One region of the Nocardia sp. CA-290969 genome, then DNA from elsewhere that is predicted to be linked to it. Evidence: riboswitches for the same ligand, from Rfam matches in the RefSeq annotation. Region 1 holds a riboswitch; each other region holds the start of a gene.
The links. A riboswitch is a leader RNA that binds a small molecule or an ion and turns the genes downstream of it on or off. The one in region 1 is predicted to bind cobalamin.

Region 1 (4,061 bases):
CGAACCCGGCTTCGCGGGCGAAGGCGAGATAGTCGTGCGCACTGGGCCGGTCGTACACCGTGTGCTCGAACCCACCGTCGCGCAGGCGCACCAGGCCGGCGAGTTCGGGCGCGCTTTCCACGGCCGCCCACCAGGCCTGCCAGTCCTCCGCCGCCGCGGTGCCGAGCCGGCGGGCCCGCCGGGCGGTCAGGGCCCGGCCCACCGCGTCCAGCCGCGGACCGTCCGGTCCCTCGTAGAGGTGATCGCCGTTGACGAACACCCCGCCGGACGCCAGGGCGCCGGCGCAGGCGCGGATGAGGTCGCGTAGCGGTTCCCGGTTCATCCAGTGCAGGGCGGTGGTGCTGACGAAGGCGTCCGGGGCACGTTCCAGCCCCAGCGCCGCAAACCAGCCGGGCTCACGCAGATCGGCGAATACCGTGCGGAAACGTGGCGAACCGTGCGCGGCGCCGGCGAGGGCCAGCAGGAGCGGATCGGCATCGACACCGACCACCGTGGCGCCGGGCGGCCGGGCCAGCAGCCGTTCGGACAGGGTGCCCGGGCCCACGCCCAGGTCGACGATCAGCGGGTCGGGCCGGCCGAGCAATTCGATCAGCACATCACCGATCACCTCGAACCGTGATTCGCGATCGGGCATATAGCGTTCCTGCTGGCGGTCCCAGCGTTCGAGCCAATAGCGGGCCAGCGCCGGATCGAGCGCCGTCATCGGATGCTCACCCCGTCGAAGCGCGCCCAATCGTGGGAGTTCGGCACGGCCGCCGGAAGCCCGGCGAACCGATCCCCGCCCGCACTGTTCCAGTTCGTGGTACCGAAGAAGATGAACCCGCCCCGGTCGTGCAGTATCTCGTGCATCGTGCGGTAGATCGCGGTGCGGCCCTGCGCGCTGCGGGTGGCCTGGGCCTTGGCATAGAGACCGTCGAATTCGGGATCGGACCATTTCGTGCGGTTCTGCGGTGCCCCGCTCAGCAGCCGCGAAGCGAAGTGGTTGGGTATCGGCAACGGTCCCGACTGCCCCATCGTCAGCTGGCCGGTGTCCAGCGCATCGGTGTAGTAGCTGTCCTTGGAACCCAGCACCACGTTCACGCGTACCCCGCACGCCGCGGCCTGATCGGCGAAAAGGCGGGCCGCTTCGACGAATCCGTAGGCCACCGGCGCGGTGAACAAGTCGAAGGACAGATCGCGTACGCCCGCCCGGCGCAGCAGCCGGGCGGCCTCGTCGGGGTCGTAGTCGTGCTGCGGGAGGTCGGCGTAGTACTGGTAGCCCTTGCCGAACACATCATCGGCGATCTCGCCCTGCCCTTCGAGGGCGACCTTCAGCAGTTCGGCCCGATCGACCATCCGCATCACCGCGCGCCGGACATCCGGCTTGTCGAACGGTGGGCGGTCGGTTTTCATGGCGAAGAAGTAGATACCGCTGTTCGGCGTGGCGACCAGCCTGATTCCCGGCCTGTCCCGGAGGGTGCGCGCCGCGGACGGGGTGAGGTTGTCGGCATAGTCGATCTCCCCGCTCTGGACCGCGTTCACCCGCGCGTCGGCCTCCGCACTGAGTATCCGTAGCTCACCGATAGCGGGAGCACCGTCCCAGTAGTGCTCGTTGCGGGTGGCGGTGAACTGCCGGCCGGGATCGAAGGATTCGAAGACGAACGGCCCGGTGCCCACCGGGCGGCCGAAATCGGCGGCACCGTCCTGCACGATCTTGGTGCCGTAGACCGACAGCGCGATCAGGAACTCGAAGGACGGTTCCTTCAAGGCGATCTCGACCGTCCGATCGTCGACCGCCCGGCATCCGGAGAGGTCCACCCGGTCCAGTGACGAAGCCGCGATGAACGGCCGCCGGCGCGCCGGCCCCAGCACCCTGGACAGGGTATAGAGCACATCCCGGCTGGTGAATTTCTTACCGTCGTGCCATACGGCGTCGCGCAGCGCGATCCGCCACCGGGTGCCGTCGGCATTCGGTTCGCCGGATTCCGCCAGCCGCGGAATCGGCGCCATCGCCGAATCGACCTCGAACAACCCGTCGTAGATCGCCTTCATCCGGGCCTCGTCGATGAACAGGGTGTTCGCGCCGGGGTCTATCCCCTCCCCCGCACCCGAACCCTGGAAGGCGGCGGTGAAAGTATCCGAGCCCGCGGCCGATCCGCCGCTACCGCACCCGACGGCCAGCGCACCCGCGGCGACGGCACTGCCGAGGAGAAACGAGCGGCGATTCAACTCCGGCGGTGCACCACGCATATCCGACTCCCGTCGCGTCAGGCAGTTCACGCGACACAGACATGCGAAACCGGCCCGCGCGGCGGCGGCCGGTTCGGCGCATCGATCAATACCCACGTGATCATGACCGTTCAGTCCTTCATCCGCAGGTATCTGGCTTCGGCTCGCGGACGAACCTCACAGTTGCGGGACAGCCCCGGACTTGCACCGGTCTTCCCTGCGGACCTTGCCGACATTACCGAAGCGGCGGCCGCGCAACCACATCGGCGCCCGAAGTGGCGCGCACCATACTGCCGCCCGATCGTGCGGCGCGCGGGAACCGGACCGGGGACGTAACGCCACCGCGAGTGAGCCCGTCCGGCGGCTACCGCCCGGCATGTGATCCAGGACGCGATCGGCCGACGTTTGCCCACCGGTGCCACGGGTAGTCCAGCTAAGGAATGCTCTCGTCGTGAGCCGGCCCTCGGGGTGGTGCGGGGAGGGGGCGGCACAACGGGCAACAGGTGGCTAGGAGAGTCGGGTGTCGGTAGTTCTCGTGCTTCAGGCACGCGGTCTCGGTGAGCTGCTCACCGCTGTTCCGGCGTTGCGTGCCCTGCGACGGGCCCGGCGCAGCGATCATCTCGTCCTCGCCACCCCGCACCGGCTGCGTCCGATCGTCGAGTTGATCGCGTTGGTGGACGAGATGGTGCCGATCGCCGATCCGCAGGGGTTGCGCTGGGACGGACCGGCGCCGAAGCTCGCGATCAATCTGCACGGGGCCGAGACCACACCGATCGTGGAACTCACCAAAACCGGTGCCGAGCGGATCCTCACCTACCGCAATCCGGCGTTCCCGGAGATCCCCGGCCCGGAGTGGCACGAGCAGCGGCATCCGATCGACCGCTGGTGCCATCTGCTGGAATTCGACGGTATCGGTGCCGACCGCCGCAACCTGGGCCTCGTCCCCCCGGTGGCGACCACCAGCCACCGCGACTGCGTGGTCGTGCACGTCGGTGCGGGCGCCGCCGCGCGGCGCTGGCCGGCCGACCGGTTCGCGGCCGTGATCCGGCATCTGCTGGTGCTGGGGTACGAGGTGGTGCTCACCGGCGACGAATGCGACCGCGAACGCGCCCACGGTATCGCGGCCCGCGCGGGCCTGGCGGGGCACCGGGTGCTGGCCGGGAAGCAGAATCTGATCGAACTGGCCGCGACCGTGGCCGAGGCCTCGGTGGTGCTGTGCGGCGATACCGGTGTCGCCCATCTGGCGACCGCGTTCGGTACCCGCACGGTGCAACTGTTCGGCCCCACCTCCCCCGCCGAGAGCGGACCTCCCGGACACCTGCTCGCCCGGCACGAGGTGTTGTGGGCGGGCCGCACGGGCGACCGTGAGGGCTCGTCCCCCGACCCCGGTCTCCTGCAGATCGGCGTCACCGAGGTGGTCGCGGCCCTCGACCGGCAGCTCGGGAAGCGGCGCGCCGAGGCCGGGGTCGCCGGCGCCGCGTACCGCCGCGTGGGCTGACCGCTGCGGACTCAGACCCGGCCGCGGGCTTCATTGAGTGCGGCGGCGTAGGCGGCCAGGGCGCTCGGCCAGAACTGTTCGAGGTAGTCGCGGGCGTCGCCCAGGCCGCGCGGGTCCAGCGAATAGAGCCGGCGGTTGCCGACGGGACGCACCATCACCAGGCGCGCTTCGCGCAGTACGCGCAGATGCTGCGAGACGGCCGAACTGCTGATCCCCACCTGTTTCGCCAACTCACCCACCGAGCGCGGCCCCGAGGGCAACGCTTCGAATATCGCCCGCCGGGTGGGGTCGGCCAGGGCGATCAGCGGCGCAACTCTGTTAGCGACCACTCATAAAGTGTCTCCATTGCGCACAC
Region 2 (4,061 bases), 1.8 Mb from region 1:
GCCGACCGCCGACATTGCCGAAATGTCGGCTGATCGGTGGGATCCGCCCCGGTGGACAGGGGCCGAGGCCAACCGAATGAGCCGACCTAGGGTGGGGCGCCAACGATCATCGCCGCTTTTCGGGACTACATTCGATTGAACGCACCCTCCAGAGCGGTGAGAGCCTTCTCCCACGCCCCCGGCGAGAGATTCCCGTCCTCCTCCCATTGCCGACTTGCGGTGGTCACGGCTTCCAGTCCAGCCGCCGCACCGAGGCAACCGATAAACCAAAGCGTCTGCGAAAGCTCGTTTTCCGACACACCCCCGCCCAGGATCCTTTCCCGTACCTTCACCAGGTCAAGGATGCACCGCACGGCACTGCGACTCTCGGCGGCCGTGATCTCGGCAGCGATCGTCGGAATGGGCACGAACTTATCGATTTCCTCGTCCTCGAAAAGGTATGCGAGCATCTCATGCTCGAACTTTTCGATAGTCAGGTCGCTGTTTCCATCGTAGAAGTTCCTGTCGTGATGATCGTATTCCACCCCAATTAGTCCATGCTCGGAGTTGTCGGCCATCCAGCGAGCAAGGGCGGATTCGCCGGAAAAAGCGAAAATAGATCCCTCCCGTCCCGGAAGATGGAATCCGCCACCGATTCCGTGGGCGCAGAACAAGACCGTAACATAAGTTCCCGCATCACTCACTATTTCCATCAGCACAACGCCCGCAGCCTCGAAGAACACCTCATTCCAATCATCCCCGAAGAAGAAGGAGAAATCCGCCTGATCCAGGTCGTATTTCTCCGATACGCGCGCCGACCACAGTTCGCGCGAGGCGCGAACTCGCTCGTCATGACTCACCGGGGGGTCGATAATAATGGATTCTATCTCGGCAAGGATCGCACCCCAGTGCTCATCGATAACAGCCCGAAGCGATTTCCAGCGCTCGTCGGACCAGGCTGCGATGGGGGCAGTCGAAACCTGCTCGAATTCGAGGACGATGCCCGAATCCAGAAGTGCCGGGGCAGATTCGAGGCCGAAGATCCTGTGCAGCATACGAACGAATTGCACAGCTGTAGCGATCCGGTTGGGCGCGTGCTTCCTGGCTACTGCATCCGGTATTGTTGCCAGATCCAGGTAGCGATCCGGGAAAGACCGTTGAAACTTGCTCTCCAAAGATTCATGGACCGGGACCAACTCGCTGAGTTCCGATGCAGAAAGACCGTCGATTACCTCCCCTGCGGAGCGTGGAATCAAGTCGTAGTGGCCGCTGCTGTTCAGGAAAGCCACGAGATGAGTAATGTCGGTGAAGCTGCACAGCTTTCCGTCACGTCTGAGAAACATCGATCGGCTTTTTCCGCTGTCTCGCCAAGACAGAAGAACGATAATGCGATTCTTCGTGGCAAGCTCGAGCATGAAGAGGGAGGCGTTGGCGGTCATGGGCGCAAGGCTAATGCGATTCAGAGATCATCGCGAAACGGACTTCCCTCCCCTGGTTGGTTCACATTGTCGCCGCTGCCGGGTGCGGACGACCGAAGTGCACGCCGACGCTGCCCTACACAACCTTCTCACCCGTGAGCCAGACGGTAACCTCTGTCCTGTACCGATCCAGATGCACCACGGTGAGGTCACCCCGCCTGACCTGACAGTGGGATTCGCTGCACCCGTCACCACTGACAGACCCGCCTCGTCTCGTGACGGGGCGAAACCCCGACCCCGGCATCCGTGGAACGACCCAAACCACAGCGGGCACGGCAACTCGACGTCGACCACGGTCTGCGTCCAGGTAACCATCAGCGGAGTCGGTGGAGTTGCGTGCTGCTCGCCGCAGGATTCGAGAGTTGGAAACCGAGTTGGCGGTCATCCGCCACGCTGCGAAGTTCCTCGGGGAGGACACTTCCGGCCCAAAAGACGGTTCTACCCGGTGATCGACAGCCGAGGCGGGCGCGGCGCAGTGGGGTCGACGGGTCTCGTCGACGCGGCGCATGTGAAGATGACTCAGGCCACGCTGGCCCGCGGTGCCCGGATCGACGGCTCGTAGCCGAACTGACCGGCGGGTGTAGGAAGGGCCCACCCGTTCGCAAAGACCTCGATTCCGGATCCTTTCTGAGGTCGGCTATATTTGTGAGTGCAGCTGGTTCGCTGGAGGCGGAGTCGAGGAGCCCCTGATCCGTCCGATGGTGTCGAAGCTCGGTGGTGTTCGCATCGTCGAGTGAGAGGGAACCCGGTGGGAATCCGGGACTGTCCCGCAGCGGTGAGTGGGAACGGCAGCCGTCATCCGCACTGGGCGCCTGCCTGGGAAGCGACGGTCGGTAGGACCAGCTCCGGGCCTCGAGCGCCGGGGCCGACCTGTTCGAGGTCGATGCCCATGAGTCCGAAGACCTGCCCGTTGTACCGGATACGCCGTATCCGGTGGTCGTCGCCTCGTGGATCGGGCGTACGCTGAGTGGACTCGGGCACGGGAACGATGCTTCATGGGCTCCATCAGCGTGCGCTCTGTATGGGTGGCGGTCGTTGCTGCCGACCATGGAGTTCATTGATGTCGAACCCGCACACTATTTTTTCCGCAACCGTGCTGGGGCTACCGCGTATCGGCCCCAACCGGGAGCTCAAACGCGCTACCGAGTCCTACTGGGCCGGGCGCCTCGATGCCAAGGGCTTGCACGCTGTCGCGGCGGGCCTGCGCACCACGCAACTGACCGCGGCGCGTGACGCCGGGCTGGATTCGGTGCCGGTGGGCACGTTCTCCTACTACGACCAGATGCTCGACACCGCCGTGCTGCTCGGGGCGCTGCCCGAGCGGGTGTCGGGGATCGCCGACGAACTGGATCGCTACTTCGCGGCCGCTCGTGGCAACGCCGAGGTGACGCCGCTGGAGATGACCAAGTGGTTCGATACCAACTACCACTACCTGGTGCCCGAACTCGCCGCGGACACCGTGTTCTCCCTGCATCCGGAGAAGCCGCTGGCCGAGCTGCGCGAAGCGCTGGCGCAGGGCGTGCCGGCCCGCCCGGTCGTTATCGGCCCGATCACCTTCCTGAAGCTGGCCAAGTCGGTGGACGGCAGCGACCTGCTAGAGCGGCTGCCCGACCTGCTTCCCCTCTACGAGCAGCTGCTCGGCCTGCTCGCCGAGGCCGGTGCGCAATGGGTGCAGATCGATGAGCCGTCGCTGGTGACCGATCTGACCGAGGCCGAGCTGGCGGCCGTGCGTTCCACCTACCGGCAGCTGTCGCAGGTGCCGGCGCGCCCGGCCATTCTGGTGGCCGCTTACTTCGGCCGGTTGGGGGTGGCGCTGCCGGTGCTTGCGGAGACCGGCATCGAGGGTATCGCCGTTGACCTCGTGGCCGGTGGCGATTCGGACGTGGCGGTGGCGCAGTCGATCACGGACAAGCTGATCGTGGCGGGTGTCGTCGACGGTCACAACATCTGGCGGGTCGACCCCGATCACGCGCTGTCACAGCTGACCGGGCTGCGCGACGCCGGGGTGCCGGTGGCCGTGTCGAGCTCGTGCTCGCTGCTGCACGTGCCCTACAGCCTCGCGCCCGAGACCGAGCTGGACGAACGGCTACGAAACTGGCTGGCGTTCGGCGAGGAGAAGATCGCCGAAATCCGGGTGCTGGCCACCGCACTCGCCGCGGGCGAGGAGGCGGTCGCGGAGGCTCTCGAGATCGCTCGCACGGCCGTGGCCGCTCGCTTGGCCGATCCGCGGCTGCGGGTCGAGTCGGTGCGTGCGCGCCTGGCCGGACTGGACGCTGACGCTGTGCGCCGTACCCCGGCCGACGAACGTCGCGTGCTGCAGCAGCAGCGGCTGAACCTGCCGCTGCTGCCGACCACCACCATCGGCTCCTACCCGCAGACGAGCCGCATCCGCGTGGCCCGCGCCCAGCTGCGCCGAGGCGAGATCGACCAGGCCGAATACGATACGCGGATGCGTGCCGAGATCGCCGAGGTCATCGCGCTGCAGGAGGAGATCGGTCTCGACGTGCTGGTGCACGGTGAGCCGGAGCGCAACGATATGGTGCAGTACTTCGCCGAGCAGCTCGACGGCTTCGCTGCGACGATCAACGGCTGGGTACAGTCCTA
Region 3 (4,061 bases), 4.6 Mb from region 1:
TCTTGATCTCGGCGACCGTTCCCGCGGCCTTCGCCGATTTGTTCTCGACCTGCTGTAGTGCCATCCCCGACTGCACATTGATCAGCGAAAGATTGTGTGCCACCACGTCGTGCAGTTCCCGGGCGATCAGCAGGCGTTCGGTACTCACCTCCAGCTCCCGTAGCCGCTGCGCGGCGGTATCCGCCGCGGCGTCCCGTTCCCGGCGAGCGTGTACGAGCGCACGCTGCTGCCGCGCCATCACCACCAGAGCGGCGGCCAATGCCAGCCAGCTCAGCAGCCCGACCATCTGCCAGCTCGTCATCGCGGACTCCACCTGCACCACCCTATTCGCACTTGGGCCGAACCCGGCGCTGCACACCCGGATTTGCTTTGCGGCAGAGGTATTGCCGCGGCGAATACTTCGCTCGGTGAAGAAACTCCTCGTCGTCGGCGCGACGATCGCCGCATCGGCGGCGGCACGCGTCCCGGCGCGGGTATGGTCCAGTGATGGTCGACCAGCAAGTGCGTTCACCGGACCTGTCAGCGCGGCCGTACGAGCTGACAGTGGAGCGAGTGATGAAAGCCTCGCCCGAACTGCTGTACCTCGCGTGGACCCAGGGATTCGATATCTGGTTCGCGGAGCCCGCAACCGTACGGATGCGCCCGGAGGTGAACGAGCCGTTCTACTTCGAAACCCGGCACGAGGGGAGCATGCACCCGCACTACGGGCGATTCCTGCGGCTCGAACCCGGCCGGCTCGTCGAAATGACCTGGGTGACGGGAGCGGCGGGCACCGCGGGCGCGGAAACCGTGGTCCGGGTGGAACTCGTGAAACAACCCCGCGGTATCCGGTTACGGCTGCGGCACAGCGGATTTGCCGACGAGGCCGCTCGTGACCGGTACCGCGCGACCTGGCCGAAGGCGCTGGCCCGCCTCGATGAGCGAACCTCTGCGGCCGGTTGAATGGTGCGAGTAGGTTCGACACCGGACCCGAACGAATCGTCTTCGAAAGGATTGTGATGCCCACACGTACCGCGCGCACCGCATGGACCGGTGGTCTGCAGGACGGCTCCGGCCAGGTCGAACTGGTCAGCTCGGGGGTCGGCAAGTACGAGGTGTCCTTCCCCAAACGGTCCGCCGACGAGGCCGGCGGCACCACCAGCCCGGAGGAACTGATCGCGGGCGCGCACGCGTCCTGCTATGCGATGGCGCTGTCGAACGAGATCGCCCAGGCCGGCGGCACCCCGGAGAGCCTCGATGTCTCGGCGGCTGTCACCCTCGGCCCCGACCCGGCCGGCGGGTTCCGCATCAGCCGTATCGCACTGACCGTCCGCGGCCGGGTATCGGGCCTGGACAACGCCGGTTTCACCACGGCGGCCGCCGCGGCCAAATCGGGTTGCCCGGTGAGCAAGGCACTGGCCGGAGTGGACGAGATCACCTTGGACGCGGCACTCGAGTCCTGACCGGTTCCCGGGCTCCCTCGTCTGCGGGGAGCCCGGGATCGCGGACTCCCGGATCACCCGGCTGCAGCAGCGGCTTCCGTTACCGGCGTGCTGCGGCGGGTGCTCCATTCGGTGAGTGCGCCGAAGGCGAGACCGATGCTCACCCACAGCGTGGTCGACACCGCCAGCGATGCCGTCCGGAATTCCCACAACAGGGTGGCCGGGAAATCCGCGCCGACCTCGTTCACCCCGGGCAGCAGAACATATCCGAGCGTGACGATCAGGGCGAAGGCGGCGACGGCCGCGACGAGCCGGACTGTTTCGAGCTGTGCCCGCAGCAGGTTCCAGACATAGCCGGCGGCCGCCAAGGCGATCAGTCCGAGGACGACAGCGGCCACCCACAGCAGCGTGCGTTCGTTGATCGTTTCCGGGTCACCGACGGCCGGGGGGTTGGCCGGGTATTTGAAGAACGGGACGAGCACCACCGCGAGCCATCCGCCGAGGCCGAGCCCCAGCACCAGTCGCGGTCCCGGTAGGGCGGTGTGGCGGCGGGCGTAGTGCGCCGCCGTCGCGACGAGGGCGCCGAAGGCCATCCCCGCCAAGGCGTTCGCCAGGAACTGACCGAACTTCTGCCACGGCCGGCTCACCACGGCCTCGTCCGGATCGTGACTGTGCCCGGCGTCTTCGCCGTGACTGTGCCCGCCGCCGTGCTCGTGCGTCGCCGCTGCCTCCTCGATGGCGATGGCCGCGTCCACCTTGGGTTCACCGACGAAATTCCCGACGACACCCGCCAGCAGACCGGCGATCAGGCCGGCGAGCAGACCACGGAGCAGCAGCGCACCGAAGGATCCGCTCAATGGCATGGCACGCCCAGCAGATGCCGTCCGTCGTGCATCAGCTCGTGCAGGAACATCCCGCTGCGGGATATCGCGCCCTGATCGAAACCGACCAGGTAGAGCGTGAGCAACGCCAGTAGAACGACACCGACTGTGATGAGCACGGTCGCCAGCGTTTCGCCGGCCCGGCTCGGGGTGTGCACGATGGCCATGATGGTCCTCCTCATCCGGAAGGTCGCGTCCGGTCGCGAGTTCTGCGCTTCGGTGCCGGTGTCTGGCTCTGCCCACTGCCGAGACAGTGCGCAATACAGTGGCGCGACCGCTCCGGGTTCCCACCGGATTACCGCATCACCTCCGCGTACTCCGGAACTGTGACACCGCCCGCGGTGGTCGTCAATATGCCCCGGAAAAAGCGCAGGTCACGCCACCGCACAGTAAAGGTGGCGTGACCCGCATCGAAAGGATCGTCAGGCGTTCTTGCCGGCCACGTCCAGCACGACCTCGAACTCCAGCAGCGAGGCGCCCGTGGCCACCGGCTTGTTCTGCTGCCCGGCATGCGCCTCCTTGGCCGGCCCGTCCCGCCACGCCGCGAAGGACTCCTCGGAATCCCACTGGGTGACGACGAAGTACCGGTTCTCCCCGGCAGTCGGCCGCAGCAACTGGAAGCCGAGGAACCCGGGGGAGTTCTCGACGGCATGCGCGCGGTGGGCGAACCGCTTCTCCAATTCGGGACCCGCGCCCTCGGGAATCTCGATCGCATTGATTTTCACAACAGCCATAGGACGAGCTTAGTGAAACGTGTGCCGAATACACTCGACCCGATGTTGCACGACGAAGGCGGGTCCGGGGTCCCGATACTGCTGCTGCACGGTCTGATGGGCAGCGCCCGGACCTGGGCCGATCAGATCGCGTGGTTACGCGGCTACGGCCATGTGTACACCTTCGACGCGGCCGGGCACGGCCGTCCGGCCCCGGCCGAACTCACCACCGACGCATTCGTCGCCGATCTTGCCGCCGCCACCGCGACGATCCCCGAGCCGATGGTCGTCATCGGACATTCGATGGGTGGCCTGCACGGGTGGGTTTTCGCCGCCGGGTACCCGAAGCGGGTACGGGCGCTGGTGGTCGAGGATATGGCGGCCGACTTCACCGGCCGCACCGCCGCACACTGGGCGGCCATGATCGAAGCCTGGCCGCAGCCCTTCGCCGACGAGGCCGCGATGCTGGAGTTCTTCGGTCCGGTCGCCGGTCGCTACTTCCTGCATTCGTTCGAGCGGAGCCGTGACGGCTATCGCCTGCACGGGGAGGTGGCCACGTTTCGCGATATCTCCGAGGAATGGGGTACGCGCGCGTTCTGGTCGCAATGGCAGCAGGTGCGCGTCCCCAGCCTTTTGATCGAGGGCGAACACACCATCACCCCACCCGGGCAGATGCGCCGCATGGCCGAGCTGCATCCGGCCGCCGAACATATCGTGATCCCCGAGGCGGGCCATCTGGTCCACGACGACCAGCCCGCCCGCTACCGCACCGCAGTCGAACGGTTCCTCGGCCGGGTACTCACCGCCGAAGCAACCCCGAACCGCTGATCGTCGGCATTCGCCTGCGACAGCCTGCCCCAGGTGTGCTCGTCTAGGCGGAGCAGCAGCGCCGCCACGGCCGGGAATGGATGGCACCGCCGCCGGGCCCCGAGGACGCCAGCAGCCGGGCCGAGGAAGTGCTGGACCGGGTGAACGGCCTGATCGGCCGCCCGGGCAAGGCCGCCGACGCCGAGCCCGAACCCGCCGAGGCGCCGGCCGATGTGGTC

Region 2: another riboswitch for cobalamin. It lies ahead of metE (5-methyltetrahydropteroyltriglutamate--homocysteine S-methyltransferase); the one in region 1 lies ahead of ACQEVO_RS07930 (ABC transporter substrate-binding protein).
Region 3: another riboswitch for cobalamin. It lies ahead of ACQEVO_RS28565 (CbtB domain-containing protein); the one in region 1 lies ahead of ACQEVO_RS07930 (ABC transporter substrate-binding protein).

What each region holds. Positions count from the first base shown of each region.
Region 1 is NZ_JBNJNJ010000001.1:1,682,489-1,686,549, reverse strand. Features, by position in the region: gene ACQEVO_RS07935 (class I SAM-dependent methyltransferase) at 1-703, opposite strand, end outside; gene ACQEVO_RS07930 (ABC transporter substrate-binding protein) at 700-2,229, opposite strand; cobalamin riboswitch at 2,336-2,475, opposite strand; gene ACQEVO_RS07925 (glycosyltransferase family 9 protein) at 2,729-3,706, shown strand; gene ACQEVO_RS07920 (ArsR/SmtB family transcription factor) at 3,718-4,035, opposite strand.
Region 2 is NZ_JBNJNJ010000001.1:3,507,520-3,511,580, reverse strand. Features, by position in the region: gene ACQEVO_RS15845 (hypothetical protein) at 126-1,418, opposite strand; cobalamin riboswitch at 2,162-2,382, shown strand; gene metE (5-methyltetrahydropteroyltriglutamate--homocysteine S-methyltransferase) at 2,518-4,061, shown strand, end outside.
Region 3 is NZ_JBNJNJ010000001.1:6,271,968-6,276,028, reverse strand. Features, by position in the region: gene ACQEVO_RS28585 (sensor histidine kinase) at 1-301, opposite strand, end outside; gene ACQEVO_RS28580 (SRPBCC family protein) at 487-942, shown strand; gene ACQEVO_RS28575 (OsmC family peroxiredoxin) at 999-1,442, shown strand; gene ACQEVO_RS28570 (CbtA family protein) at 1,496-2,284, opposite strand; gene ACQEVO_RS28565 (CbtB domain-containing protein) at 2,275-2,469, opposite strand; cobalamin riboswitch at 2,506-2,651, opposite strand; gene mhuD (mycobilin-forming heme oxygenase MhuD) at 2,725-3,036, opposite strand; gene ACQEVO_RS28555 (alpha/beta fold hydrolase) at 3,079-3,843, shown strand; gene ACQEVO_RS28550 (hypothetical protein) at 3,924-4,061, shown strand, end outside.